DNA from 3 places in the Tolypothrix tenuis PCC 7101 genome. Region 1 is predicted to be linked to each of the others. Evidence: predicted binding sites of a transcription regulator. Region 1 holds the regulator's gene; each other region holds the start of a gene.
The links. Region 1 encodes HrcA, which represses chaperone genes, less so after heat shock. Its sites were predicted from a motif close to TTAGCACTCNNGANTCNNGAGTGCTAA; they were not measured.
Positions count from the first base shown of each region.

Region 2: groL (chaperonin GroEL) is a predicted target of HrcA. The motif match lies at 8,056-8,082, and genes of this name have one in related genera.
Region 3: groES (co-chaperone GroES) is a predicted target of HrcA. The motif match lies at 2,732-2,758, and genes of this name have one in related genera.

Region 1 is NZ_CAWNJS010000001.1:8,146,059-8,156,353, forward strand. It holds gene AACU25_RS32110 (cobalamin biosynthesis protein) at 1-93, opposite strand, end outside; gene AACU25_RS32115 (ankyrin repeat domain-containing protein) at 1,005-2,288, opposite strand; gene AACU25_RS32120 (DUF4079 domain-containing protein) at 2,492-2,962, shown strand; gene AACU25_RS32125 (DUF1997 domain-containing protein) at 3,144-3,824, opposite strand; gene AACU25_RS32130 (SDR family oxidoreductase) at 4,003-4,662, shown strand; partial or broken gene AACU25_RS32135 (glycoside hydrolase family 24 protein) at 4,930-5,535, shown strand; gene crtW (beta-carotene ketolase CrtW) at 5,856-6,629, shown strand; gene AACU25_RS32145 (DUF2834 domain-containing protein) at 6,792-7,469, opposite strand; gene hrcA (heat-inducible transcriptional repressor HrcA) at 7,482-8,558, opposite strand; gene AACU25_RS32155 (rhodanese-like domain-containing protein) at 9,034-9,393, opposite strand; gene AACU25_RS32160 (DUF3352 domain-containing protein) at 9,484-10,295, shown strand, end outside.
Region 2 is NZ_CAWNJS010000001.1:2,530,758-2,541,052, reverse strand. It holds gene AACU25_RS10480 (hybrid sensor histidine kinase/response regulator) at 1-99, shown strand, start outside; gene AACU25_RS10475 (hydroxysqualene dehydroxylase) at 244-1,755, opposite strand; gene AACU25_RS10470 (class I SAM-dependent methyltransferase) at 2,067-2,969, shown strand; gene AACU25_RS10465 (Crp/Fnr family transcriptional regulator) at 3,171-3,554, opposite strand; gene AACU25_RS10460 (hypothetical protein) at 3,705-3,836, opposite strand; gene AACU25_RS10455 (Uma2 family endonuclease) at 4,027-4,602, opposite strand; gene aroB (3-dehydroquinate synthase) at 4,882-5,973, opposite strand; gene groL (chaperonin GroEL) at 6,347-8,023, opposite strand; gene AACU25_RS10440 (MraY family glycosyltransferase) at 8,351-9,442, shown strand; gene AACU25_RS10435 (M4 family metallopeptidase) at 9,560-10,295, shown strand, end outside.
Region 3 is NZ_CAWNJS010000001.1:5,323,794-5,334,088, reverse strand. It holds gene AACU25_RS21075 (response regulator transcription factor) at 897-1,574, opposite strand; gene AACU25_RS21070 (hypothetical protein) at 1,885-2,034, opposite strand; gene groES (co-chaperone GroES) at 2,776-3,087, shown strand; gene groL (chaperonin GroEL) at 3,195-4,832, shown strand; gene AACU25_RS21055 (DUF4351 domain-containing protein) at 4,953-5,771, shown strand; gene AACU25_RS21050 (hypothetical protein) at 6,133-6,972, opposite strand; gene AACU25_RS21045 (urease accessory protein UreD) at 7,336-8,181, shown strand; gene ureA (urease subunit gamma) at 8,221-8,523, shown strand; gene AACU25_RS21035 (urease subunit beta) at 8,542-8,847, shown strand; gene AACU25_RS21030 (hypothetical protein) at 8,899-9,111, opposite strand; gene AACU25_RS21025 (GxxExxY protein) at 9,205-9,582, opposite strand; gene ureC (urease subunit alpha) at 9,662-10,295, shown strand, end outside.

The sequences.
Region 1 (10,295 bases):
CTCAATCAACTTGCTCGATACACCTTGTTGGCAGCCTAATCCTACCCAGAAGTGTTGTGACAGCTTTTGCAATTCGGGCATTGTATCACTCACTGCTAAATTTATCCTCAATTAAATTGAAAATTTTTATTGCATCTGTAAGGCTAAAAATACCCGTATCCACGACCTTTTGTATGAGTTGTATACTTTCTGGTTCAGTATGATACATCAAAACTGATCGTTACAATACTTTTCCTCAAAACGAAAAACTATATATTGTGTACATCTAGCACAGTAGGAAACGCCGAGGCAGAGAACAGGTAAAAGGTAAGAAGAAAAAATAAATTTTCTGATTGATTTTTACTTCTCTAATAAGCTTGAGGCGCAAGCGTTTTGCCTCCTCTATCTTGGTGTTTCAATTTCTTCCTTAATCTTGTGCAGCAAAGCTTTCAGAGCCAGAAATATATTCTTACTCTCTTCAATATCTATAGATTATTGATAGACAAAACTTGCTTCTTTATATCTTAGCTAAAACAAGTATAAAGCTTTGTTAATTTAAGTTTTGATTACTCAAAAACATACAAAATCTGTTGCAAAAAGCAGCTTGATTTTTCTGCTATTTTTTGCTATAATACCAATCCAAGCAAATACAAATAGAAAAATTTATCGACTTAGCCTAAATCATAAAAATTAAGCATAAATAAAAGTAGTCAGTAATTAAAAACTACTGTTTATTGATGAGGCTGAAGATAATTAATCATGAATATTGTGTACCATGAACAAGAGATCGCGCTTGAGTTGCGATCCCAGCAATAAAGTTTTCTGCTTGTAAACTAATCAAGGAATCATAGCTCAATTAACCAGCCGAAAGATGACAAATTGGCACAAAAATGTGGGGCATTAGGCATTGGGCATTGGGCATGGGGTAATTGGTAATAGAGATTTTTCCTCATCCCCAGTCCCCATTACCCCTTATCCCCAGAGGGGGCCCCGAGTTCCCCAATCCCCAGCCCCAAGCCCCCAATTCACTCCTGCGCCCCTGCTTGTTGCAGACTCCGCACAATCTCTCTAAACCCGTTAAATTCGGCAATCATCAAGGCTGTATAACCACCACGGTTTTTTAAGTTCAAATCTGCACCACCTTGAATTAATATCTTGACAGACTGAGGAAAACCGCCGGAAGCTGCCCACATTAATGATGTTGCCCCGGCTGAATCTTGAAAATTGATATCAGCCCCCCTAGCTATCAGTAACTGCAAAACCCCTGGGTGGTTGCGTTGAGTTGCTTTCATTAAAGCTGTTTTACCATCCTCTGCGGGGATATTGGCATCAGCGCCATAGTCTAGTAAAACTTTCACGGTTTCAACATGGCCTTGGAGTGCGGCTAAAGTCAAAGGGATCTCACCGAGATTTTTATCATGAACATCCGCCCCACTACGCAGCAGCGCCTCGACAATTTGGCTATGTCCCTGCAAGGCGGCTACAAGTATTGGTGTATCACCCAGGTTGTTTTTAATATGGACATTTGCACCACGGTTGAGTAATGCTTGCACTACATCTAGATAACCTTCCACAACTGCAAGGTGTAGGGCTGTCTCTCCATCGCTATCTTGAAGATTAATATCGATATCTCTATCGAGTAAAGCTGTGACAATCTCAATGTTGCCAGCAGCAGCTGCGGCGGATAGTGCTGTGCCACCATCCTGATTTTTGACATTCACATCAACCCCAGCCGCTAGTAGTGTCTGCACAACTGCGAGATGTCCTAAATCAACCGCATTCATTAACAGCGTCTCACCATCTTCATCGGGGAGATTGACATCTGCACCGCTTTGAATAAAGGCTTCTACAACTGCTGCGTGTCCTTGCTTGACTGCTAACTTTAAAGCTGTGTCATCATCTTTATCGGTGATTTCCAACTTAGCACCAGCAGCTATGAAGGCTTTTACCACATCCACATGACCTTTGAGTGCGGCTGCCATTAACGCAGTACTACCATCTTCATTCGTAGCGTTGACATCCGCACCTCTAGATATTAATAGCTGCACAATATCAAGTTGATTGGCGCTAGCTGCTAGCATCAAGGCTGTAAGGTGATAACGCTTTCTAGGGAGGTTAACATTTGCCCCAGCATCTAAGAGCGATCGCACAATTTCGGTGTAGCCTAAATTAGCCGCAAACATTAACGGCGTGGTACCATCGCGATCGCACACGTCCGCTTTAGCACCAGCAGCCAGTAGCGCCCCCAGCCGCTTGATATCACCGCTTTTGGCAGTTCCTAGCAGCAACATATCAGTGTTTTCAGTCATGGAAGAGATTTTGCCCTAGCAGTTTTGATTGATCTAGTCCCAGAATTCAGTCTGAGATTGTTTATCCACTTTTGCAAGGGGGTTGAGTCACTATTCTAGGTTGAGATTTCGCTATACTGGCATCTTTTTATTCTCTGCCGCCAATACAGAGAAATAGAGTTATGCTAATTTTTATGAAGATTTAAGAATCGGGCGGGAACACTATGAATTTGGAACTTTCTCCATCTTTAAAATATTGGCTGAACTTCTTTCACCCCATCATGATGTGGGCATTATTGGCAATCTCCATCTATGCTGCCTATTTGGGGCTAAAAGTACAGCGTACTAGAAATGCTCAGGGTGAAGAGAAGAAAGAATTGATTAAAGGTAGATATAACATCAGACATTATCAAATCGGCTCTATACTCTTGGCTTTGATGGTAGCGGGTGCGGTTGGAGGGATGGCTGTCACCTACATCAATAATGGCAAATTATTTGTAGGCCCTCACTTGCTAGCAGGCCTTGGTATGACTAGTTTGATTGCATTTTCCGCTGCCCTTTCTCCTTATATGCAAAAGGGTGCAAATTGGGCGCGGATGACTCATATTTTATTAAATTTCACACTCTTAGGGCTGTTCGCTTGGCAGGCTATCACTGGAGTGCAAATTGTTCAAAGAATTTTGACGAATGCATAGTTAAGGGTTAAGGGTCAAGGGTTAAGGGTCAAGGGTCAAGGGTCAAAGATTAGCCTTTCAAGGTAACTTGCTCAATCTCTTTTTCTTTACCTGCACTTGACCTTTATACAGACGTGATTAATCGCGTCTCTGCGACTATTGTACAGACGCGATTAATCGCGTCTCTGCAACTCTTGACTACTTACCGCTTTTTCTTAGCAGCAGCATTAAAGGGTATACCCAAAGATTGGTGGAAATCTTCTTGGACTTTGCGGGTTAAGCGACGAGATACTTGACGGACGATTTGATTCAGTACGCGATCGCCTGTAGATTGAATTAAAGACTTGGGCAGTCGTTGTATGAACTTAGGGAAGTGAAGTTCCACGACCAAATCTAATTCCCATTCTACTCTCGTCACCTTAGCAAAATTTTCAGTAGCGTCAGATACATTTTCTACTAACTGTAGGGATGCTCGATAATCTACATCATAACCAGGCGATTGATAATCAGGAATTGGAATAGTACGAATACGATATACGCCTTCATCAGCAGGTAATAATTCTAACCCTATTTTTGGTTCAACTTCATAACCAAAGGAGCCAAAACGACCAATGATTAAAGCGTAGCCATTTTCTCCTAATGGTTGAACTTTCATCGGTTCAGCGCAACGCGAAAACCAGGAAGAGTGAGTATTAAGATACTCTGCAACCATTACCGAGGGCGCATACATCTCCATACAATCACTGTAGCTACCATAAAATTTTGTAGGCATTGCTACAGGTAATCCTGTTAATGCGTCCTCTGCTGCTGTGGCACTGGACGCTACAGGTAAAACATTTTCTTTTATTTCTAATGATTGATATTCGCCGTTTCTTGAAAGCATAAATGCGTTCCTGCATCCTTTGGCGTTGGTCTATATTAATCGTTCCCAGCTAACGTGGGGTATTTCGCACTTAGATTCCATTTTGACGGAATCCTCATGAATCTGTCATGGACTTCGTAGAATTACTACAATAAAGAACTGAACAATCACATATTAGTTTCCCAGGATAGCGTTTCTCATGAAAGCATTTGTAGCAGGGGCAACAGGTGAAACAGGCCGCCGGATTGTACAAGAACTCATAGCGCACAAAATTCCCGTCCGTGCTTTAGTCAGGGATACTGAGAAAGCTAGGGAAATATTGCCCGCAGAGGCACAGTTGGTAGTGGGTGATGTGTTAAAACCCGAAACCCTGACAGAAGCTTTGGGTGATAGTACAGTCTTACTGTGTGCCACCGGTGCCAAACCCAGCTTCGATCCTACTGGGCCCTATAAGGTAGATTTTGAAGGTAGTAAAAATTTAGTAGATGCCGCTCAAGCAAAGGGAATTGAGCATTTTGTCTTTGTTTCTTCCTTGTGTACTTCTCAGTTGTTCCATCCCCTAAATTTGTTTTGGCTAATTTTAGTTTGGAAAAAGCAAGCTGAGGAATACCTTCAAAAAAGCGGCTTAATCTATACGATTGTGCGGCCTGGTGGATTGAAGAATGAAGATAACTCTAATCCGATAGTGATGCAGGGTGCTGATACGTTGTTCGATGGTAGCATTCCTCGGCAAAAAGTTGCCCAGGTTTGCGTAGAAGCCCTTTTTGAACCCACTGCACGCAATAAGGTTCTAGAGATTATTTCTAAACCCGAGGCTACTGCCAAAAACTTTAGGGAGTTATTTACTAACGTTGCTTGATTTGGGGTTTGGTAATGGGTAATTGGTAATGGGTAATTGGTAATGGAAATTTCTTCCCTGCTCCCACAGTCCCCAGTACCCAGTCCCCAGTCCCCAGTCCCCAATCCCCAGTGTAGAAAGTTTTGATTTAAGAAGTTAAAACAGAACACAGTACTGCTGCGCTAAATTCTGCCGAAATTAGTGCATAAGCTATTTTTGTTAGATAAAAGATAAAGATTAAGGAGTCAAACTCTGAAAAGCTTTAAATTTAAAGGTGTAGAAAAACTAATTGGGCCAATAGCTGCGCTGCTTGGCTTCGTCTGCTTATTACAGTGGTATATTACCGGAGATTTGCGATCGCCTTCCGATCCCACATTTGAAGGTCAACAACCTCCTTTAGTAATGAAGGGCGGAGATCCTTACATCCGTGCTTTAATGCGAACTATCTCAGCTAGTGAAGCCAGTGGTAAACGCCCTTACTCGCTGTTATATGGTGGTCAGCAGTTTAATGACCTCAGCCGTCATCCTCAAATATGTGTCACCATTGTAACTGGCCCTAACACTGGCAATTGCTCAACTGCTGCGGGTAGATATCAAATTATTAACACTACTTGGTTTCAAATTGCCCCCCGCTATCATCCCAAGCCGACGCAGTTTATGTTTTGGGTTTCTTATAGTTTTGAGGCTGAATATCAAGATGTAGTGGTTTATCGTTGGTTGAGCGATTCTCAATTTTGGGGAATTAATATTTCACAACTGCTGCACCAAGGCAAATTGAATGATGTTTTACGGCGATTGTCTTCTACTTGGACAAGTTTAGGATATGGCATAGAAACTAATTCTGTTAGTAGCTCTTTGCCTAGAATTTATAAGAAAATATTGCAAGAAGAATTAGCAACTATCAATCAACCATCATCACAAAATTTACTGCCTATTCCGACCCAAAAGTCAACGCCTAAACCTCTAGAAAGCTCAAGAGAAAGGAATAATTCCAAGCTTCCCCCTTATAGAGGTAGTAGCGGCAGTTTAGAACTCAGATTAGATAGCCTCTAATAACAAAGAAAATAGTTAAGCTTGCTCCTTTGTCACAAAATACTGTTGTATATTGCTATTTAAAAGACACTTGATTTCGCTATTAAAATGTAATTCTTTCAAGTAGGATGTGTTAATAACGCATCCTACTTGTTCATCTGAGTGCTATATGGAGTAAAAGCATGATCCAGTTAGAACAACCACCTAATACAGAAAATAAATTTATTCCAGCATTCAGAATTAAATCTCAATTTGAGGGACTTTTAGTTGCTATTTTAATTATTATTGTATGGGCGATAAGCCAGATTTTCTTATTTTGGATTGATTTTTCTCAGTGTAATGTTTGGATATTATTAGCTTTTATAATTTGGCAAACATTTTTATATACAGGATTATTTATTACTGCTCATGATGCTATACATGGGGTTGTATTGCCTAGTCATCCAAGAATCAATCGTTTTATTGGGTCTCTGTGTCTAACAATATATGGATTTTTACCTTATCAAAAATTATCACAAAAGCATTGGTTACACCATCATCATCCTGCCAGTGAGTTAGATCCTGATTTTCACGATGGTAAACATGATAATTTCTTTGCTTGGTATTTCCATTTCATGAAAAATTATTTGAGTTGGCGGCAGATAATTTCTATAACTATTATCTATAGAGTTTTTCTTCATTTATTTCACATACCTGCCGCTAATCTAAATTACTGTTGGGCACTGCCAGCGCTTTTAAGTTCATTACAATTATTTTATTTTGGTACTTTTCTACCACACAAGCAGCCAATTGAAGGTTATATTCCGCCTCACAATACTCAAACTATCGACCGTCCAATTTGGTTGTCATTTATCACTTGCTATCATTTTGGCTACCACAAAGAACATCACGAATATCCCCATATTCCTTGGTGGCAGCTACCAGAAATTTATACAATGTCTAAAAATAAATTTTGAATTGGCATTACCATCTATGCAAAGATGTGTTAGGCGTTAGGATGGTTATTTTGTGAAAAATAATATCGAAAATGTTCGCCTAACATTACCTCCCCGCACGCAACTTTCCGCAAAATCCAAAATCCAAAATCGCATACCCTGGATGAATCTGGAGGCGTAAATTTAATTTGTCACTGTTTGTTGCTGACTAGATAATGTGTCTAATTCCCTTTCTGGTAGAGATGGACGGACACTTAAATAGATGAGGGGGCCGAACAAGGGAATTAAAGTGATTAGCCAGAATAATGCAGGATTTTTCCAATCGCGACGTGCCATATCATCTGTTAGTAATGCAGGGAATAATAGGCACAGTAAAGCGAAATCTAGGCTCATCACATGGATGAAGCGGCTAGTTTGCCATTGTTGTGCAAAATCGCTCCAATTACCTTGTAAACCATAGGCAACTAAAATAGCTGTGGCTATAGTTAAACCAACTCCCGTTACACGAGAATCTAGCAGTTTGAGAACAGCGTTTTTTTGTCCTTGAAACTGTGGATTTGGTTGGCGTAGGGCTAAGTAGGGTAAAAGTGCAAATGCTCCGACTGCAAAAGATGCACTCGCAAATGGCCAAGCTCGGATTTTTTGTCCTCTCCCATCAAAAAGTGCTAAAGCACTGTAAATTACAGGCCAAATACCCATGATGTAAAAGAGAGCAATGACTAAAGGGTTAATACCTTGCCATTGCCCAATGCTCAAATTTTTGATTAACTCGAATGTATCAGGGCGATCGGGTGGGGCTAGAAAAAATGCATAAACAATAAATCCTAGCCACAACAACCCAAAGCCAATTTTTCTCGTCATGATGTCATCTGATTAACTGAAAGCCTCCGATAGGTAATCAGCAGCCGCAGCTACAACAGCGATCGCACTTTCGTAATCTAGGCGTGTGGGGCCTAAAACTCCCACACTCCCAACGGGAATGCTACCCCGGCGATAAGTAGAACTAATCAAGGTACAGGTACGTATTGGTTCGAGTGGGTTTTCTGCACCAATGCGAACATTTACCCGTGGCTTGTTCTGATCTTCAACCTCTGGCTGTTCAAAGATTAATCGCCACAGCTGGTCTTGTTCTTCTTCCAACAGATGGATAATTGTTTGCACTTGTTGGACTTGAGAAAATTCTGGCTGACGCAAAACTTCCCCCACACCCCGAACCATAATTTGTGTGGCTGTAGGTGCAACAGTTTTACGGGCTAATTCTGCAACGGAAGTTTTCAGGAATTCACCATAGCGTTGGAACTCTTGATCTAATTCACTCCAATCTAGGGTGGCTAATTCCAACAAACTGCGCCCCCGCAGGTGGCTATTCAAAAAGTTAGAGACGATTTGCAATTCGCGATCGATTACTTCCGCATCGAGTTTGGTTTCTTCTCGTGTTGGTGATAAATCCATTAACCGCGAATGCGTCTCATAGTTGTCTGTCACCACAATCAGCATGATCCGCCCCGTTTCAATTTGCATTAATTGCAAATGGCGTAACAATGCTGTATTAGTTTGTGGCATGGTAATCAAGCTGATACAACCACTCAAGCTAGCTAAAATCTGCGCTGCGCCATGCAATAGAGCTTCTAAACTCCAATCTTCCCAATGTAGGCGTTTTTGCAGTGCTTGTTCTACCTCTTTAGCCAATGCTTCTGATGGTGTAATTAGCTGATCTACATAAATGCGATATCCAGAGTCCGAAGGTACTCGTCCAGCAGATGTGTGTGGTTGGAATAGTAAACCAGATTTTTCTAGGACACCCATCACATTGCGAATTGTGGCTGAACTCACCCCTAGGTCATACTCTTCAATTAACGCTTTTGACCCTACAGGTTCTGCCGTAGCAATATAATGACGTACTGTTGCCCAAAGTATATGCTGTTGTCGATTTGTCAACTGGACTTGCATAAGGTATTCTTGGCTGAGGCAAAAAATTTTAATGAAACTTTGCAAAAATTGTCTGGGTTTCCCCGCAAATGAAAAAAAATTATTAATAGTAACCTACTATAACTAATTGTGAGTTAACATTGCTAACTATTTATCTAGCAGAAATTAATTAATATTAATTTATATTTTAATTGATTCTTCAGCCGCTCTGGAAAAGGGCTTGACTATTATCATGAAAGCTGGTTGTAGTCATCTACATTGTGGCTTACATAGGCATATTTTTCCACAAACTTTTAGGAAAAAATGTATGTGTTAGCACGGATTTTTTTTCACTTTAGATATATATCTACAGGGTAATTGCGGAAACGGGAATAGGGCATGGGGCATTGGGCATGGGGCATTGGGCATTGGGCATTGGGTAATTGGTAATTGGTAATGGGTAATTGCTTTTCTCCCCTGCTCCCTGCTCCCTGCCCCCTTGCCTCTTCCCCAGTCCCTAATATTGCGGCACTGAAGGGTCAACTAGCTGAGAATAGGCAGCGATGCCACCTGTGATATTTTTAACATTAGTAAAACCCTGAGCGAGTAACCACTGGCACATTTGAGCAGAGCGCATACCGTGGTGGCAAAGCACTAGGGTTTCAGCATGAGGATTTAAGAGGGTGGGGACTTGCTCGCCCCATTCTGCAAATTCACTGAGAGGGAAGTTAACAAAACCCTCAATGCTAGCGATCGCGAGTTCTTGGGGTTCGCGCACATCCACTAGCTGAATACTGGAATCTTTGGTTGAGAGAAGTTGTGCAAGTTCCTCAACGCTAATGTGGGCAATGGGTTGATTAGGAGAATTGCCTGTCATGAGGTTTTGTAAACAATCCTATATTATTTATGTTGACATGAAGATCGTAACCGTAGCATGAGCATCGATTCCTAAATTTTTAACTTTAGTATGTTAAATGTGAACAGGCAAAGCTCGTTTTTCACCTTCCTGGTAGCAGGTGCGATCGCATTCATATTGTTTGTGATTGGTGGTTATTACTGGTTTTTCGTGAAAAGTCCAGTTAACCTTGTGGCTTCTAGTTCTCCGCAATCTAGCGCAGCTATATTTGTATCGAAATTTTCTCCGATTACAGTTTCTCTATTAGTAAATCCAGACAAATTACAGGCGTTAGAGCGTGAAGGTGAATTATCGAAGCTAAAAACTAGTTTATTGGCTAAGAGTAATATCGATTACCAAGAAGATATTCAACCTTGGTTAGGTAATGAAATTACTCTCGCTGTTACTAGCTTAGATATTGATCGCGAACCAGAAAATGGACAACAACCTGGATATTTACTGGCGCTAGCAACTACGCAACCACAAAAAAGTCGTGAGTTTGTAGATTTGCTGTTTTCTAAGCGGGTATTGGCTGGGGGAAATTTAGCAACCGAAGAATATGAAGGTGTAAAGCTAATTTACGACAATCCACCACCCAAGCAAGAATTTCTCGCTGGTGCGGTTGTTGGGAATGAGTTTGTCTTATTCGCTAACGATTTGAAAGTACTCAAAGATGCGATTAATAATGTCCAAGCTCCTGATTTAAATTTAAACAGCTATGTGCAATATCAGAAAGCTACAGAACAATTACCTAAAGGTGCTGTGGCTGCAGCTTTCTTAAATTTCCCTTCCTTAGCAAAATGGCAAGGGTTAGAACTGCAAGAATCAACTTATGACAGCGAAATAATTTCTTTTGTATTGAACTCCAAAGGATTAATCGCAGA
Region 2 (10,295 bases), 5.6 Mb from region 1:
AAACATGGTGGCTGTCTCTCTTGTAAATCTACACCTGGACAGGGAACAGAATTTATCATTCAAATTCCCATTAATCAAAAAGTTAGTCGAGTGGCTTAACTGTCATTTGTCATTGGGTAATTGGTAATTGGTAATTGGTAATTGGTAATTGGTAATTGGTGTTGGTTATTTCCCCCCTGCTTTTTCCCATTCCCCAGTCCCTAATCCCTAATCCCCAGTCCCCAGTCCCCAATCCCCAACCAGCTAAGGCAACCAAAAGTCAGGTAGGATAGATTTGCTCAATTGACGGACTGTTTGATTGAGCGATCGCGCTGCTTGGATGTGGGGTTCATCTGCTTCTACTGGTAAAATCTTAGCTGGTTGACCTGCTCCTAAATAAGAAATTACCGAATTTGCGGCAGCTAAACCAGTGACATAGGCTTTTTCCTGCGACCATGAACCATGAGGAGTGACAATCCAATCACCACTCATAAACACATTAGTAAAACTAGTTGTAGCTGGTAACATATAGCGATAACTCCCTGGTGCAAAATGAGTCACCGCATTGGCTAGGCGAATTACACTTCTATCAATCACTTTTGCCTCTCGAAAGGCTGGGATACAAGTTGTTAAATAACGCTGAACGATAAGCACAATTTCCTCATCAGTTAAATTGAGGAATTGATTTGCATGATAAAAATCAGCTTCAATTACTGTTCCTGGTTCATTTTTGTATTCATCATGGATGGCGTTTAAATCAAAAAATGTCCATCCTGTAGTTGCATCAAACCCAAAACAAGCATTAGAAGGGCGAGGAATATCAATTTTGCGGTCAAACCATAAACGAGTTGCTAAAACATCAATTGCCCCTAAATTATTTAAATTACGAAATTCTTCGCGATTTTGTAAGCTGCTGCTATTAGCAACTATTTTCTTCATCCCAGTGATACCAACAGCAAAAATTACAGCATCAGCCTCAAAAACTTCATTACCGCAAACTACACCAGTAGCTCGATTATTACTATCTACAATTACATCTGTGACTCGTTTTTGAGATAATACTTTTGCGCCTGTTTTTTCAATACAGTTTACCCAAGGATTAAATATTTTTTCGCCAACAGTCCCTCGGCACCAAACAACATCAAAATCAGCTTGATGCGCCAAAATAAAAAAGTACAACATTCCTAATGTAGCTGCGGCTGAACATTGTTCGCCAGGGGCAAATAAACCTACCAATAACATAGGTTCAAAAGCTTCTTTATAAAGTCGCGCCGAAACCCCAAAATCTTTGAATAATTCCCGCGCTGTCACAAAATCATAACGCCGCCAAGCATCAGGAGAATTATCAAAATCAACGACAGCATAAAGTAAAGGTAACGCACTCAAACGGTCAATTAATGGTAAACGTTGAAATTTAGTGTACAGAAAAGTTCCTAAAGGAGTGGGTAACCTTGGTAAGTCTTGAAAAATTGGTGATTCTACTTCTAATCCTGCAGGAGAATATTGAGCAGAACGAGTCCAAGTTGTAAAAGGATTAATTCCTAACTCATTAATGAGTGCAAAAATATTTCTGTAAGGATACCAAAAGCCATGTATACCTGCTTCCACAGAACGTCCGGCTGCTGTTTTCCAACCAGCAACCAATCCCCCAGGATAAGGCCCGGCTTCTAGAAGCGTCACATCATATCCTTGTTTTGCCAGATGATAGGTAGCCCCTAAACCAGCCCAACCTGCACCTACAACAACTACCCGTTTTTGTTGTGACTCTGCTGTCATTTCCACCCAGTCTCCGATTATTGCTATCTATAATTAAATTTAAAGTATTTATAAACCAATGCTTACATTTGATCGTAAAATTACTGACAAATGCTAATTATATTAGCCTCTCCTAGGCAAAATAATTAGATTATTAGCACGGTTTTTATAATAAACAACCGCGATTTTAATGAATTATTAAATTAGAGATTATTTTGATAATTATTTTATGTGGTTTAAATGAATTAAGGTAGATATAACAGCACTTGCACTTAATAGTTGGTTAAGAGTATAACAGAAAAAATAGCTAGCTATTGATTAAGAATCTTATTATGACTCAGTTAGAAAAATCTAGAAATAGCCTGAGCGACTTTCAGTTACGAGATGGTATTTATTTTCCGAAAAATTATGAACAGTTAAATAGCACTGAACATAAACAAAAATGGGATGCAATTGGTAAGACTTATTATGGTTCTCAAAAAATTGAGCAGCTTCCCGAAACATCTGCAATTAAACAAGATTACACTTTGCTAGGTGGTAAACCAGGCGGCACATGGAATAAATTTCCTGAAAATAAATCTGTTGGTTCTATTCTAGAAATTGGTTGTGGTTACGGACGCGCTCCATTACACCTTTCAAAAGATAAAAATTTGAGATGTGAAAAATATTATGCTATTGATATTTCCGAATCTTTACTCAGGAGATTAATTAAAGTAAAGCAAGAATACGATTTTTTCCCAGGTGCGGAATTTAATATCATTTGTAACTCAGCAGAAATCTTACCATTAGAAGATAATTCTGTGGATTTAGTAATTTCTAATTGTGTCTTTATGCACATTCCTGATGCACAATTAAGAAACTTATTAGCTGAAATATTCCGTATTTTGAAGCCAGGTGGCAGTTTTGTATTTAATCATTCCTTTCATAACAAAGCTTGTCCGTCCCATATTATCCATAATTTCATTAGAAATCTCAACATATTTAGCAGGAATCCTATCTATCTCAAGCAATATTCAGCTAAAGAAATAGCAGAAATGTTGAATGATGCGGGTATAAAAGCAAAGTGTCCGCAATATACAGTGGAACCTACAACAGAATATGCAATTTTACCAGAAACTATCAAAGGTATTCCATTACCATTTGCAAAAGCATTTAATAGAAACTTAAAACCTTCAGATGCTTGGAAAGAAACTTTAGCTTATGGTTTTAGCACTTATAGCAATCCGCTAGCATAGTAGTAAATCAAATATTTTGCATTATTGGGAAACCACTGGTTAACAATGGTTTCCTTTTTTATTTAAATTTTATGAGCAAATGTCAAAGTCCAAAAAACAAGGTAACAAACTATTGATAATAATTTTGATTTTTGAATTGTTACCTTCCTGCTAGTTATGCATTAAGCTGTTATTCTAAGTAGAGATTCTTTAGAGCAATTCTTAAATTGCGATTGTGGAGAAGCGATGCTCTAAACGAGTGAGACGTTCCGAGTAATTTTTTATAACTTGCAGCGCAAATACTGGAGTTTCTTGAACTGCAAAAATAAATCTTTGTTCATTGAGAAAAGCAAGCTGAACATCTGTTTTGGCAATAGCTGTATAAGTTCTATTTTTTATGCCTACAAGTACGCCTATACCAAAAACTTCTCCTGGATGAATTGTTTCTATAAGCTTATTATTGATGAATATTTGAACCTCTCCTTGGATGATGCCATACATAAAATCACCCGGCTGTCCTTCTTCAAAGATAACTTGTCCTGTTGAAAATACTTGAGGATCTGGTTGTTTCTGGAAGATGCTGATTGTTTGTACAGGACTTAACATGAAAAAACTCCTAATGCTCCGTTCCTACGCCTATGTGTGGCATTGTAATTCTGTCTGTGACAAATGTATAGTAGGAATCCTATTTAATTTCTAAAAAAATATTAGTAATGTAGCGTGCATTAGGTGTAAGCCGTAACGCATGAAAAGCATTTATACAAGTGTGTTAGCCACACCCCGGACTGGAGAAAAATCAATATAATATTGCCGATCCTCTGGTTTGCTAATCTGCTGCGTCTTGCTAGGGTTACAAGCCTGAAAAAACCTTGTTAAATCCAATTTCATGGCAAATTCCCCAATATCAGCCCGATGAAACGGTCTATTTCAGTGATTATGACAGAATCTCAGTCATGTTGTTTGGGGAAAGGGAAAAGCAATTGAACTTTGTTATTTTTCATTTGAGTAAACTAATGCAATGCAGATTTAATTGCATAATTACTCGTAGTGACTGATGAACGTCTTTAATAACCAATGTTTAACTATTTAAGGGAATTTTTGCCATTTGAAATACTTGCTCAACAGTAAACTCCCAGCTTTCAAATAAGGGATCTGTGAGTAATTCATCTCCCATAAAAGTTTTTGGTGGTGCATCTGGGTAAAAAACAGTGATGCTTCTGGCTTTACTATCTACTACCCATACTCGCAACACATTAGCATCTAAATAATCTTTAGCTTTAGCTATCATTTGTCCAAAGGTTTGCCCTGGAGAGATAATCTCAATCACTAAGTCTGGAGGAACAGAACAAGTTCCTTCTTCTTCCCAATCTGCTGGTAAACGTTCATTAGAGATATACAAAAGATCCGGTGTCGGAACCCAATCTTTTCCATGACGGGTTAATGCTATAGCTAATTCTGGACAAACTTCTCCTTTGCCTTGAGATAATTCTTCAATTAAATTTAGAAAGGCACGAGTCAATTTAGAATGAAATTTTTTTGGTGACATCTTAGGAATTGCTTGACCATCAACAAGTTCGTAGGTGACATCTCCCTCACCTGGGGGAAGATTGAGAAACTCTTGCAAGGTCAATTGATTGTGGGCTTGGAGTATCATGGCGCAAATCAGCGACTATACAATCAATTTTAGATTTGGAATTTTAGATTCTAGATGAACAATTTGCTTAGTTGTGCGTGAAAGGCAACTTTAGCGGGCTGGAAAGACTGCGATACAAAAGTTATAAAGCTGTTACGCATTTAAATTGTATATTTCGCACTCAGGTGTTCAAAAGTCAAAAGTCAAGAGTCAAGAGTCAAAGGCTCGCTTGAACTCTTGACCCTTGACACCCCTAACGCCAGAATATTTGATCTAGGAGCGTATCACCTGATGAATTGATTACATCGCTTGTAAAACTTGGCGAATCGTGTCTGCTGGTACTTCATCGGTAACTGTCACTACACCCATCTGTGTTGGTAAAACAAACCTGACTTTCCCTGCTTTGACTTTTTTATCTAGTTGCAGTGCGTCAATAATGGCTGCAATATCTACCCCGGATGGTAACTGCGTCGGTAAACCTGCTTTTTGAATTAAGGCGTTTTGACGTTCTGTCTCTTCTTTTTGCCACATTCCTAGTTCCACAGCAATTTGCCCAGCTGCTACCATACCAATACCCACAGCTTCACCGTGATTAACTAGGCGATAACCAGTCAAGCTTTCTACTGCATGACCGATGGTGTGACCATAATTAAGAATTGCTCTTAATCCGGCTTCTTTCTCATCTTTGCTGACGACATCAGCTTTAGCTTGGCAAGACCTAATTAATATGGTTTCTATGAGTTCCGGTTTAATGTAGCGGAGTTGATTCAGGTGTTTACTCGCTTCCATTTGGGCAAATAATTCCGCATCCCAAATTACACCATACTTGATGACTTCTGCCATTCCTGCCCGAAATTCGCGCACAGGCAGGGTTTTCAAAACTTCTGGATCAATTAAAACTAAGCGTGGCTGATGAAATGCCCCTATCAAGTTTTTGCCTTGGGGATGATTTACGCCTGTTTTGCCCCCAATTGCCGAATCTACCATTGCTAACAATGTGGTAGGCACTTGCACGACACTAATCCCACGCAACCAAGTAGCGGCAGCAAAACCAGCCATATCACCAATTACACCACCACCCAACGCCACAATTGTAGCGGAACGTTCGAGGCGGTTTTCTAAAGCTGCATCGTAGATTTTTTGAATAGAATTCAGGTTTTTGAAGCGTTCCCCTGCTGGTAAGATACAGCTAGCTACTTCAAATCCTGCTGTTTTTAAGGAATTGATAGCTCTTTCGCCATAATGCTTAAAAATTGTCGGATTAGAAACAACTAGTACCTTTTTACCTAGCTGCAAACCTGTCATTTTTTCACCCAGTTGATCCAAACTACCAGGTGCGATCGCAATCTCATAGGATTGCTCCGGTAAATTCACATTAATTACAGAAGTCATTGCCCAGCCCCAAAACACGCCGTGGGCTGTATTTTACCGCAATGTGGGGATTAGGGCATGGGGCATGGGGCATGGGGCATTGGGGATGAGGGAGATGAGAAGGCTGGGGGCAGGGAGCAGGTGAACCAGCGCGGTCTTCTCCCAAGGGGAGAGGCTAGCGCCAAGGGGGTTTCCCCCATGAGCGACTGGAGAACCCGAAGGGGAGCAGGGGGAGAATAAATTACCAATTACCAATTACCAATTACCAATTACCAATTACCAAATGACAAATGACAAATGACAAATAAAAAACAGTTTGTGCAAAGACAAACTGTTCATACTAACTAACTTTGTATTTTTTACTCAGTACTCAGCACTGATGGGGTGGAGGGTTCTAGAACATGCCCATGCCGCCCATACCACCCATGCCACCCATACCGCCCATGCCACCCATGCCACCCATGCCGCCATCAGCGGGAGCAGCAGCTTTCTTTTCAGGCTTTTCAACAACGAGGGCTTCGGTGGTTAGTACTAAACCAGCAATGGAAGCAGCATTTTGTAAAGCTGAACGCACGACTTTGGCGGGGTCGATAATACCAGCAGAAATTAAGTCTTCAAATTCGCCAGTAGCAGCATTGTAGCCAACATTGATATCAGTTTCCTTGACTCTGGAAACGATTACGGAACCTTCAACACCAGCGTTATCGGCGATTTGGCGCAATGGTGCTTCTAGTGCGCGTCCAATGATGTCAGCCCCAATTTTTTCTTCGTTATCTTCGAGGCTGTTTTTGATAGCTTCTACTTTTGTAGCTAAGTGAATTAGGGTTGTACCACCACCAGGAACAATACCTTCTTCTACAGCCGCTTTGGTAGCATTGAGAGCATCTTCAATTCGCAATTTGCGGTCTTTGAGTTCGGTTTCGGTGGCTGCACCAACTTTGATTACTGCCACACCACCAGCTAGCTTGGCAATGCGTTCTTGCAGTTTTTCCTTATCGTATTCGGAATCTGTTTCTTCTAATTGTTTACGGATTTGACCAATCCGCTTTTGTATTTCTGGTTTGGTGGTACTACCAGCGACAATTGTGGTGTTTTCTTTGTCAATGGTAATTTTGCGGGCAGTTCCTAGGGCTTCGATAGCTGCGGTATCCAAGCTCAAGCCGATTTCTTCCGAAATCATCTGCCCATCGGTGAGAATCGCAATATCTTGTAACAAAGCTTTGCGGCGATCGCCAAATCCAGGGGCTTTGATTGCAGCTACGGAAAGTACGCCTCGTGCTTTATTCACAACCAAAGTTGCCAAAGCATCGCCTTCGACATCTTCTGCAATAATCAGCAAAGATTGACCCAAACGCGCAACTTTTTCGAGGATAGGTACTAAATCCTGAATGCTGTTAATTTTCTTGTCAGTAATCAGGATGCGAGCGTTTTCAAATTCTACGGTCTGCCGCTCGTTGTTGGTGATAAAGTAAGGAGAAATGTAACCCCGGTCAATTTGCATCCCCTCCACTACTTCTAGTTCAGTTGTCAGGGACTTAGATTCTTCAACAGTAATTACACCATCTTTGGTGACCTTATCCATTGCTTCAGCCAGCATACTGCCGACTTCTTCATCATTGCCTGCTGAAACTGTGGCAACTTGAGCGATCGCACTTCCTTCTACTGGCTTGGCTATTTTGGCGATTTCTGCAACTAAAGCTTCTACAGTCTTATCCATCCCCCGCTTTAGAGTGATGGGGTTGCTACCAGCAGCAACGTTCTTTAAACCTTCGCGGATTAAAGCTTGTGCTAAAACCGTGGCTGTAGTGGTACCATCACCAGCAACATCTTTTGTTTTCGATGCTACTTCTTGGATGAGTCTCGCACCTGTATTTTCTAATGGATCTTCTAATTCAATTTCTTTGGCAACAGTGATACCATCGTTGACAATTTGGGGGGCACCAAATTTTTTTTCTAAAAGAACGTTCCGGCCTTTTGGCCCTAGGGTGATTTTTACAGCATCAGCAAGAGCGTTCACACCCCGTTCTAGGGCCCGCCGCGATTCCTCATCAAATGCAATAATCTTCGCCATGTTTTATTTCTCAAGCGCTTCCATTAGACAATTTAGCACTCACAGCGCCAGAGTGCTAATACTAAAACGAAGATTGGGGATTGGGGACTGGGTACTGGGGATTAGGGACTGGGGATTAGAGACTGGGGATGGGGAAAAAGGGTGATGAAGGGACAAGGAGAAATACCAATTACCAATTACCTATTACCTATTACCTATTACCCATTACCCAATGACAAATGACAAATGACAAATGACAAATGACAAATGACCTTAACCTTAACTTTTATTGATTAAGATACAGTTGATGCTTATGTTGAATATTAGCAGTAATGGTTGGATTGGGAGATGAATCTATATAACTCCCTGAAATCCCTGGGTATTGCCGAACCAAGCGGCACCGGCTGGTTGGCTGTAATGTTTACGTTTATTTTGGCTTGGTTAGTAACCTGGCGCTTAATGCCGACAGTACGTAAATTTGCTTTGCGGGTAGGTTGGGCCGATCAACCAAACGCACGGCGATTGAATAGAGAACCTTTGCCAAATGCTGGGGGATTGGCTATTTACACAGGTGTAATTGCGGCACTGGTATTAGCTACTCTTTTACGACCGATTGAATTGCAAGGTGTATTAGCTCAGGTTTTAACCATTCTCTTGGGAGGGACAATATTAGTTCTGGTTGGTTTTATTGATGACCAATTTGGCTTACCTCCCTCTGTGCGGATGTTTACTCAAATTCTTACGGCACTGTTACTAGTTGCTAACGGTATTAGAATTGAGGTTACTTTTGGCACACCAATTGATTATCTGCTTTCATTATCGCTGACAGTATTTTGGGTAGTAGGTATTACCAATGCTATCAACTTGATGGATGGTATGGATGGTTTAGCTGGAGGGGTGAGTTTTATCACTGCGATGAGTCTATTGGCGGTTTCTGCCCAAATTTCTCAAAAAGCAGCCGCAACCTTAGTACTAGCAGCTTTGGGAGGTGCAGCTTTGGGCTTTTTGCGCCATAACTTCCACCCCTCCAGAATTATTATGGGTGATGCTGGAGCCTACTTTTTTGGCTATGTACTAGCGGCGACTAGTATTTTAGGAAAATTGCAAGTAACTACCGTATTTGCACTTGTACCAACAGTATTATTTTTGCTACTTCCAGTACTGGATACAACACAAGTAATTGTGCGAAGACTGATGGCGGGTAAAAACCCCATGAGTACACCAGGAAAAGACCATCTCCACCACCGCTTGCTAGCTTGGGGATTCTCTCAACGCCGTGCTGCGTTTACTCTGTGGTCGATTAGCTTAGTTTTTAATTTGTTGGCGATGAGAATGCAGCATTTATCCTTGGTGCAAATGCTAGCTACAACCTTGAGTGTCATCCTCCTGATTGGCTTTACTATCTGGGGACGAATGAAGAGGGTGGAAGCGATTTCATGAGTGAATTTTTGTGACAAAACCTCGAAATTTGAGCAAATTAGTCGGGATCTAAGGACAGTGGCGATCGCAAATTGAATGGAAATGCGATCGCTACTTCTGTGATTCAGGAGTAAAACTATGCATCGTCAAAGTAAAAGAGCGGCTAAATCTCAGGTTTGTCACGCTAATAACCAATTTTGTCCGATTTGCTTTGTTGTCCCACCACATATGTTGAAGGAGATAGCCAAACGTGGTGATACTCAACAGAGCGACTGGGCATTTCAAAGCTTAACCCGTTCCGCCCGAATTCGCGGACAACGTGATGTCTTAAGCCTGATTCCTTCGGCCAAATCAACTGGAGAGAAGCGTCGCACGATTTATGATGCCAAGAATGGTATAGAGCTGCCTGGCAAACTAGTACGTGGTGAGGGCGATCCTGCTACTCAAGACCCAGCGGTAAATGAAGCTTATGATGCTGCTGGTGCTACATTTGATTTTTACAAGGAAATCTACAAGCGAAATTCTATTGACGATCGCGGTTTGCGTTTAGACTCTACAGTTCATTACAGCCAAAATTATGACAACGCCTTTTGGGATGGCAACCAAATGGTTTATGGTGATGGCGATGGGCAAATTTTTACTCGCTTCACCAAATCAATTGATGTCATTGCCCATGAGCTCACCCACGGTATCACCCAATACGAAGCTGCTTTAATCTATCAAAATCAACCAGGGGCATTAAATGAGTCTATGTCTGATGTCTTTGGTTCCTTGGTTAAACAACGGGTACTCAACCACACAGCAGATCAAGCCGATTGGATCATTGGCGCTGGTTTATTTATGCCTGGGGTGAAAGGCGTAGGTATTCGCTCTA
Region 3 (10,295 bases), 2.8 Mb from region 1:
TCAGCACAGGGAGCTTTTCTGATTAAACAGTTTTCAAAAGCTTTGCAAGAAAGTAGAATTGCGATTTTCACTCAGAACTCAGCACTTTCCAGTTAGATACATAAAAAAGGAGGAAGGGAAAAATGATTTCCCTTACCCCCTGCAAAGCTTTACTAGTTTAATCACGCTTAATTACGAGGATTAGCTATTAGCCATCAAGTTATTAAGAATCATCATGGCAATATCCACTTAATATCCCATCCTGAATATGGAACAGAATTTGCCATCAAAATTCCCATAGCATTAGTGAAACTAAGTGCCAATCAATAAATCATGAAATCAACACCCGCTTGCTAAATGTCTTAGTGCGATTCAGGTGAGGAGATGCGTACTGTGAACTCAATCCAAGCAAGCGAGTGGGACTGATGATGTTGATCTACTCTCAATCCTAGTAATCCTGTTATGGCATGGTGAGATTGGCGAGACAATAACTAGGGAAAAACTACCGTTATCTTCTGCCCTAAGTTAAATACTCTCTACTATCCCAACATCCAGAAATCGCCGCTATGTTGTGGGGAGCCAGAATCACTTACTGTCAAGCTATCGACAAACTACCAATTTACCTAGGGAGCGGAGGATGAGCGGAAGTAGTTCCGCTAAATGGTAGAGTTGCCAGCATCAACCAGTAAAGATTCTATTCTTAGCGGGGAATTATGAAAAAAGAAGTTATGAAACTTAATCCTCAGAGCTTCACAATTCATAATTCATTGGTTGGGAAACTAGATGTCAGAATTTGATGAATTAGATGGAGAAATTTTCGCCCATTCATCCTGCAAGCAGATTAGTACTCATTTAACTATCAGCTATCAGCAGTCAATTAGACAGCTAAAGGCTGACGGCTGAATGCTGATAGCTATTTAAGCCATTTGATTTTCAATCGCCCACCGTGCTAGTTCAGTACGGTTGTGGAGATTGGTTTTGCCCAACATGTTGGACACATGGCTTTCAACGGTACGCTGACTGACGTTTAACTCTTCAGCAATTTCGCGGTTAGCTAAACCTCTAGCTACGAACTGTACAACTTTCAGTTCGGTTGGAGTTAGCTGCACATCGAAGGGAACTTGGATACGAGAACCGTTTTCCCCTCCTTTTGCTTGGTGTTCTTTCCAACGGATGGTTTGTTTCAGTGAAGATTCTACTTGCGCTACGAGTTCTTCAGGTTCAAAGGGCTTGACCATATAAACGTCAGCACCTTTATTCAGACCTTTAACTCGGTCTGCGCTTTGTCCTTTAGCTGAAAGGAAAAGAACGGGAATCCAGCTAGTACGTTCATTTTGCCGGACTTGTTCTACAAAAGTGTATCCGTCCATTTCCGGCATCATCACGTCGCAGATAATCATATCTGGAACATCATGCTCTAGAATTTCTAAAGCTTCTCTTCCATTTTCGGCGGTGATGACTTCATATCCCCGGAATTCCAAGTAATCCTTCACCAGCAAGATGAGGTTAGGGTCATCATCAATCAGTAGAAGTCGTTTGTGATCTTTCATGCTGGGCTCTTTCATAGCAGTGGCACTTGTCGCGCTTCGGTCCATCAAGGTCTTGTATATTTATCCTCTATGGTGGATTATTCTGAGATGTTGTCTTTTTTCCCACTTAACCTGCCTTTGCTTCTGGGAAGTCTTATCAGTGATAACCACTGTTTAGGAGACTACTAGCTTATTGGCAATAGTCCAGTAAGGATACGTAGAGCAGTAGTAATTATAATGCGTTATTATATATCGCTTTGAAAGTGGTGGGTGAAAAAAGCGCTGATTAAATAATAATCCTTCCGATTCACAAGTTCAGTAATGGCTGAAGATGACCCTAGCTCAAAACCAACCCCCGCTTCAGAGCGCTTACTACCTAATTACGATATCCTTCGGATGTTAAGTCCTCTATCAGTTGTTCACAAGCAACCAGAGAAGTTTCTGGCAAAGGATGGGTTAAAAATACATAATTCTTCCACCACCTTAATTTGCCTATCAAGTGTTCTTGGGTGATCCGCTCAATCACTTCCGTGTTTGCTCGACGATACCAGACACCATCCGGGTAAACAACTATTATCCGTCTAGAACCGAAAACCCGCAAGCAATTAGCTTTATTTTCGTTAATGCAAATGGGACGACTATTGTGCGTCTGATAGAGTTTGAGCTGCTTCAGGCGCTTTTTTAAGTATTCCCAGGATTCCAGACTAGCTTGTTTTTAGCAGCAGTTTAGTAACTGTCTGTCTAAAACAAATGAAAATATGTCGTTGAATCTTTGCAAATCCAAAAGTTTCTAGACAATTACCCAGGGGTTTATTGCCTAGATATTTAGTGGTTTTGGGGATTTTACGGCTGTACTGGATCGCTATATTGTTATTCATCGAGCTGCTCCCTGATTACAGTTCTATAACAATTTCCCCGCTTTGCAAATAAATTCATTCCTATACAAATATTCATCACTGACAGCAAAAAACCTGAAGATTAAATATTAATAAGTATTTATGCTTAAGTATGTGTAATTAAGGGTGAAGAATTAAGGGTCAAGAGTCAAATTGTCAGTAGTTGCAGAGACGCGATTAATCGCGTCTGTACAAAGGTTAAGAGTTAATCCTTTCCCAATCCCCAGTCCCCATTCCCCGTTCCCCATTCCCCGTTCCCCATTCCCCAACCAGTTCGGAAACCCGTACACCAAAAATTGTTGCCATTGTGTGCAACTCTTCGGTAAATTAGCACTCAGGAGTTGAGAGTGCTAACTCTGGAGAAATTAAATATGGCAGCAGTATCTTTAAGCGTTTCTACAGTTAAACCTTTGGGCGATCGCGTTTTCGTGAAAGTGAGCGCCTCTGAGGAAAAGACCGCAGGTGGTCTTTATTTGCCCGACACCGCCAAGGAAAAGCCCCAGGTAGGTGAAGTGGTTGCAATTGGCCCTGGCAAGCGGAATGATGACGGTTCTCGTCAAGAACCAGAAATCAAAATTGGAGACAAAGTTCTGTACTCCAAGTACGCTGGCACAGATGTCAAGCTGGGCACCGAAGAGTACGTTCTGCTTTCTGAGAAAGATATTCTAGCAGTCGTTGCGTAATGGTCATTGATCATTGGTCATTTTGTCATTAGCCAATGGCAAAAGACAAATGACAAGGGACAAATGACAAAAGACAAAAGACAAATGACAAAGGACTATTAACAATTATGGCAAAGCGCATTATCTACAACGAAAACGCCCGTCGCGCCCTGGAACGAGGCATGGATATTCTAGCTGAAGCAGTGGCTGTTACCCTTGGCCCTAAAGGTCGTAACGTCGTGCTAGAGAAGAAATTTGGCGCACCGCAAATCGTCAATGATGGCGTAACCATTGCCAAAGAAATCGAATTAGAAGACCATATTGAAAATACTGGCGTGGCTTTGATTCGCCAAGCTGCTTCTAAGACCAACGACGCTGCGGGTGATGGTACCACCACAGCTACCGTTTTAGCGCACGCAATTGTGAAAGAAGGCTTACGCAACGTTGCTGCTGGCGCAAATGCAATTTTATTGAAGCGTGGTATTGACAAAGCCGCTAACTTCTTAGTAGAAAAGATTGCTCAACACGCTCGTCCCGTAGAAGATTCCAAAGCTATTGCTCAAGTTGGTTCCATCTCTGCCGGTAACGACGAAGAAGTCGGTCAGATGATTGCCCAAGCAATGGATAAGGTGGGTAAAGAAGGCGTAATTTCCCTAGAAGAAGGGAAATCCATGACCACCGAACTGGAAATCACCGAAGGGATGCGTTTTGACAAAGGCTATATTTCTCCTTACTTCGCTACCGACCCAGAACGGATGGAAGCCGTCTTCGATGAGCCTTTCATTCTGTTAACCGATAAGAAAATTGCTTTGGTACAAGACCTGGTACCCGTGCTTGAGCAAGTAGCACGTGCTGGTCGTCCCTTAGTAATCATTGCTGAAGATATTGAAAAAGAAGCTTTGGCAACTCTAGTAGTTAACCGCCTACGTGGTGTACTGAACGTAGCTGCTGTTAAGGCTCCTGGGTTTGGCGATCGCCGCAAAGCTATGCTGGAAGATATCGCTATCCTCACTGGTGGTCAACTAGTTACCGAAGATGCTGGCTTGAAATTGGATAACACCAAGCTAGATAGCTTAGGTAAAGCTCGCCGCATCACCATTACCAAGGACAACACCACAATTGTTGCTGAAGGTAACGAAGCTGCTGTTAAGGCTCGGATTGACCAAATCCGTCGTCAAATTGAAGAAACCGAATCTTCTTACGACAAAGAAAAACTGCAAGAACGTCTAGCTAAACTAGCTGGTGGTGTCGCAGTTGTAAAAGTTGGTGCAGCAACCGAAACCGAAATGAAGGACAAGAAACTGCGCCTAGAAGACGCTATCAACGCTACTAAAGCTGCTGTTGAAGAAGGTATCGTTCCCGGTGGTGGTACAACCCTCGCTCACTTAACTCCTCAACTGGAAGAATGGGCTAACAGCAACCTCTCTGGTGAAGAATTAACTGGTGCGTTGATTGTTGCTCGTGCTTTACCTGCACCTCTGAAGAGAATTGCAGAAAACGCTGGTCAAAACGGCGCTGTAATTGCTGAACGTGTGAAAGAAAAAGACTTCAACGTTGGCTACAACGCTGCAACCAACGAGTTTGTTGACTTGTTTGTTGCTGGTATTGTTGACCCTGCTAAGGTAACTCGTTCTGCTCTGCAAAACGCAGCTTCCATCGCTGGTATGGTGTTGACAACCGAGTGCATCGTAGTTGATAAGCCTGAACCCAAAGATGCTGCACCTGCTGCTGGTGGCGGTATGGGTGGCGGCGACTTCGATTACTAATATTTACTAGCCCCCTATTTGTCAAAACAGCTGCTTCCCTGGTGGAGGCGGCTGTTTTTTTGTGTTATCAAATCGCAGAATTATAGTAAATAAATTAATATCGTGTAACAACCAAATAACTTGAGTTACGACAACGCTTGTAAATATTTAGCTGAACAGTACCCAGGAGATTTTGTCCGTTGGTTGCTGGGAGTAGACGCGCCACAAATTGAAATCTTAAAAACTGAACTGACACTAGAACCAATTCGTGCAGATTCTGTGACATTTCTGCAAGCAGCTAACAAAATTTTACATATTGAATTTCAAACATTAACGATATCCGATCCGCCACTTAACTTCCGAATGCTTGATTATTCTGTGAGGTTAAAGCGTCAATATCGATGTCCTGTAACCCAAGTAATCATCTTTTTACAGGAAACTACTAACGAAATGGCTTTTACTGAAGAATATCGAGATGACACAACAATTCATCAATATCGAGTAGTTCGTCTATGGGAGCAAGATTCAGCAGCATTTTTGGCAAATCCTGCACTGTTACCTCTAGCAACATTAACCAGAACCGAGTCACCCCAAGGATTGCTAGCACAAGTTGCCGAACGAGTCGCTACAATTCCTAATAGAGAGCAGCGACAAAATATAGCAGGTTGTGTAGAAATTTTGGCAGGTTTGCGGTTTGAAAAAGATTTGATTCGCCAATTATTACGGGAGGATATTATGAAAGAGTCTGTAATTTATCAAGATATTTTGCAACAAGGTAAAAAACAAGGTGAAGAAAGTTTGATATTACGGATGCTAAATCGGCGTTTTGGTGAAATAGGTACGTCACTCATTGAACGTATTCGGGGATTATCTATTGAAAAGTTAGAAGAATTGGGAGAAGCGTTGTTTGATTTTTCAGAAGTTGCTGATTTAGAGCTTTGGTTAAATGACAATAATTAGAATTATATTCATAAGGGCACAAGAATGTTGTGCCCCTACCCACCTGTTATCTTATTGCTTCAAATTGAAATTATTATGTTTAGAATATAACTAATATTCCTGAAATTGTTTGTAACAATTCAAGAACAACATTTAAAGATAATCCTAGCGAGTTAGCAAAGTCTACTAAAGCCGTAAATATTTCATGAATTGATGCTCCTGTAATTATCAAATTTAGTAACTTATTTGCTAATAAAATAAATTCTGGATAGTGTGCAACAAGTGCGGCAATAGTGCCAAATAAATGAGTATAATTTATTATATTAGTTTAGAAATTTTTTAAAACAACTACTTTAAAAAAGTAGCTGTTTTTCTCAAATAATTATTTATTAGCTGCAACTATTGCCGAAATTTCTTCTAGAATACTGTTCTGTTCTTGCTTAATTATTTCTAGTCTGCTTAAAAGGTTAGTGAGCCTGTCGTTGCTATTCTGAGAGCCAGATATAAAAGCACTGCTAGATTTTTGCCCTAATAATCTTAAAGGTATAAAACTCCATTTAAATAATGGTGTAACTAATTTAAATGGAGCGGCTAATGTAAGTAATAATCCTCTTTGCAAAAGACGATTAAAAACTGTAAATAATTGCAAAAAAATAAGTATAAAAACAATAAAAATAACTAAGCCTGGTATAGGATGATTCACTCCCCAAGCAAGGAATTTGAGTGGAACTGATATAATTGGATGAGCATCAATCCAGATTTTAATATTATCAATTTGATGAGTAAAAAAAGAAGTAATAGTCCGTTCAATTTCTGTAGAAATAGTATTACTTAATTGTTCAACTTGATGTAGCTTCTGTTCTAATGACTGTTCTATGTTGCTACTCGTTACTAACAAAGAATCCTTTACGTTGTTCGCTTGCTCATGAATTGTATCTACAGTTGTCATTGTAAATTTATTTACGTTATTAGCTGTATCAGTTACAGTTTGAGTTAAAACTTGTTTTGCTTCCTTTGCTCCTGTACTTAAAACATGATTTGCTTTTTCTGTTGACTCACCAACAACAGTGATAGACTTTGTAGTTATGTCTTTTAGATTATTAATAGTACTATTAGTTGTATCATTCAAGAAATTTTTAGCCTTCTCAATACCTTGGGTAGCTTGTTCAGGAAGCCCCATTGATAGAGAAAATTTTACACTGTCTTCTAAGATATGCACCATGATTCTTTCCTTGAAAATTGCTCTAATAACTACAAATTATCATGATAAAAAAGCATCTATCCTCGGAAATAGCACGGATGTCATGCATTAATTTTATTTATAATTTCAGTAAATACATGGAAATAAAATTTGCTCATACACTTTTCTGTAAATAACAAGATACTCGAATTATTTGATAATTAAGGTATCTGAATAATCCCAATTTTCACAAATCAAAGAACACTCTTATATCGATAGATAATTAACATTCATACTTAATCTCTATCTTTGTAGAAAAAACCTCAGAAAAAACTTTGCGCCTACCCTGCGGGAACGACTTCGTCGAATGCGTGAGATTATTACCCCTGCTACTACACAAAATTAATGAATGAAATTCTAGAAAAAGAAGTTGCTAATGCTTGGCATGGCAAACTTAATTTAGTCTACGCCGATCGCAAAAATACCACCCAGCTAATTTACAACCACCAGCAAGCACCGCTAAAGGTACAGCGTCCGTTTTATCCTGAAGGTGAACAAGTCTGTCATAGCGTCATTTTACATACGGCTGGGGGAGTTGTGGCAGGCGATCGCCTTTCTCTCGATTTCCACCTCCAACCCCACGCCCAAGCATTAATCACTACAGCTGCAGCTAGTAAAATCTACCGCAGCAATGGACTGCAAGCCAGACAATTAATCGATATCAAAGTGGATGCTGGTGCTTGTTTAGAGTGGTTACCCCAAGAAACAATTTTGTTTAACAGTGCGATTTATCGGCAAGATTTACGGGTAGAATTAGCAACCGAAGCCAGTTGGTTAGGCTGGGAAATTACGCGATTAGGGCGCAGTGCTAGAGGAGAGAAATTCTTGCAAGGAGAATGGCGATCGCATACCGAAATTTGGCAGCAAGGTGTACCCTTATGGATTGATCGGCAATATTTACCTGGTAGCGAGGAAGTTTTTCACAGTCCCCACGGCTTGGCTGGACAACCAATTGTCGGTAGTCTAGTTTGGGTGGGTAATCCAGTTGACTCAGAAATAGTGGCAAAAGCCCGCAATTTATGGGATGGTGCAGGAGAGGTGGGGGTGTCGCGACTACAACATGGACTTTTATGTAGATATCGCGGTGCTTCGTCGTCTGAGGTGCGAAACTGGTTTACGTCTGTTTGGCAGATGCTACGGGTTAATTTTTTGAGTCGTGGTAGCTGTGTACCTAGAGTTTGGCAGGTTTGAACGAACCGCAGAGGCGCAGAGAACGCAGAGGAGGGAGAAATGCAACTTACGCCGCAGGAAAAAGATAAGTTGTTAATTTTTACTGCTGCTTTAGTGGCAGAAAGACGTAAAAATAGAGGTTTGAAATTAAATTATCCTGAAGCAGTGGCTTATATTTCTGCTGCAATTTTAGAAGGTGCTAGAGATGGACAAACTGTTGCGGAATTGATGAGTTATGGCACAACTTTGTTAACGCGAGAGGATGTGATGTCAGGTGTATCAGAAATGGTGCATGAAGTGCAGGTAGAAGCAACTTTTCCTGATGGGACAAAGTTGGTGACGGTGCATAATCCGATTCGTTAATTTGTAAGGGAGTAAGGTATGATTCCAGGGGAAATTATTACGCCAGATGGAGAGATTGAATTGAATGCTGGGCGTGAAACTATTAAATTAATAGTAGGAAATACAGGCGATCGCCCTATACAAGTTGGTTCACATTTTCACTTTTTTGAAGTTAATACAGCCTTAAGTTTTGACAGAGAACTAGCGCGAGGAATGCGCCTCGATATTCCCGCCGGAACCGCAGTTCGCTTTGAACCAGGGGATGAAAAAGAAGTAACCTTAGTTCCCTTGGTTGGTACTCGTCAAGTCTACGGATTTAACGCCAAAATTAACGGAAGCATCTAAAAATATCCGAGTTACTCTGCTGTTTAAAAAGGTTCTTGAAGCGCATACAGCTTAATTACGGGAATCCTTTTTTTGGAGTGCTTTCATCAAGACTGTACCAGCCCCGAAGCTATTATACAGAGTAGGTAAATCATAGGTTTTGAATGGTTCCAACGGAGAAATATCCTCGACTGTATCTAAATCTTTGAGAAGGATGCGAATTAGCTTGAGTTTTTCTGATGGAGAAAGCTTGCGGACTATGGAAATTACCTCTGCTATGGTCATGATGTTAACGCCTCCAAGAACGCTTATTTATAGCATAAACCCAATTATTTTTAACGCAGAGGGGCGCTGAGGGAAACGCGGAGGTACGCGGAGTTAGAGTTTGTTTGCCACACGTTTAATGCCTTCTTTAAGGTGGAGAACGTTAAAGTTGAGCAGCATACCCAGTTTGCAATTTGTGAGTTTAAGGTAAGTTAAAAGTTGTACGGAGTGAATTGGGTGAATAGATTCTACAGATTTCACTTCAATAATTACTTTATTTTCTACTATTAAATCTAATCGATAAACACAATCTAATTGCACTTTTTCATACACAAGGGGTATTGGAACTTGCTTACCAACATTAAATCCCCTCTTCTTCAATTCATAATACAAACACTCCTCATAAGCTGACTCCAACAACCCCGGCCCCAATGCCGTATGTACTCGCATTCCACAACCAATAATTGTCCCACTCAAATCATTCTCATCCATACTCCGCGTACCTCTGCGCTTACCTTTGCGCCCCTTTGCGTTTAAACTCGATTCTAACCTCAGTTTCAAGGAATGTATTATGCCTTACAAAATGTCTCGCCGTGCTTATGCAGAAACCTATGGCCCCACAGTAGGCGATCGCGTCCGACTTGCGGATACAGAATTATTTATTGAAGTAGAACAAGATTTCACCACCTACGGCGATGAAGTGAAATTTGGTGGCGGTAAAGTCATCCGCGATGGTATGGGACAATCGCCCATTTCTAACGCCGATGGTGCTGTAGATTTAGTAATTACAAATGCTTTAATTCTTGATTGGTGGGGTGTAGTTAAAGCCGATATTGGCATTAAAGACGGGAAGATATTTAAAATTGGTAAAGCGGGAAATCCTTATATTCAAAATAATGTCGATATTATTATTGGCCCCGGAACCGAAGCCTTAGCTGGGGAAGGGATGATTCTCACTGCTGGGGGTATCGATAGCCATATTCATTTTATTTGTCCGCAGCAGATAGAAGTGGCGATCGCATCCGGAATTACCACGATGATTGGCGGTGGAACAGGCCCCGCTACAGGAACAAACGCCACCACCTGCACCCCAGGCCCTTGGAATATGTACCGGATGTTGCAAGCTGCTGATGCGTTTCCTGTGAATTTAGGATTTTTAGGGAAAGGAAACGCCAGTCAACCCCAAGGACTTGTGGAACAAGTAC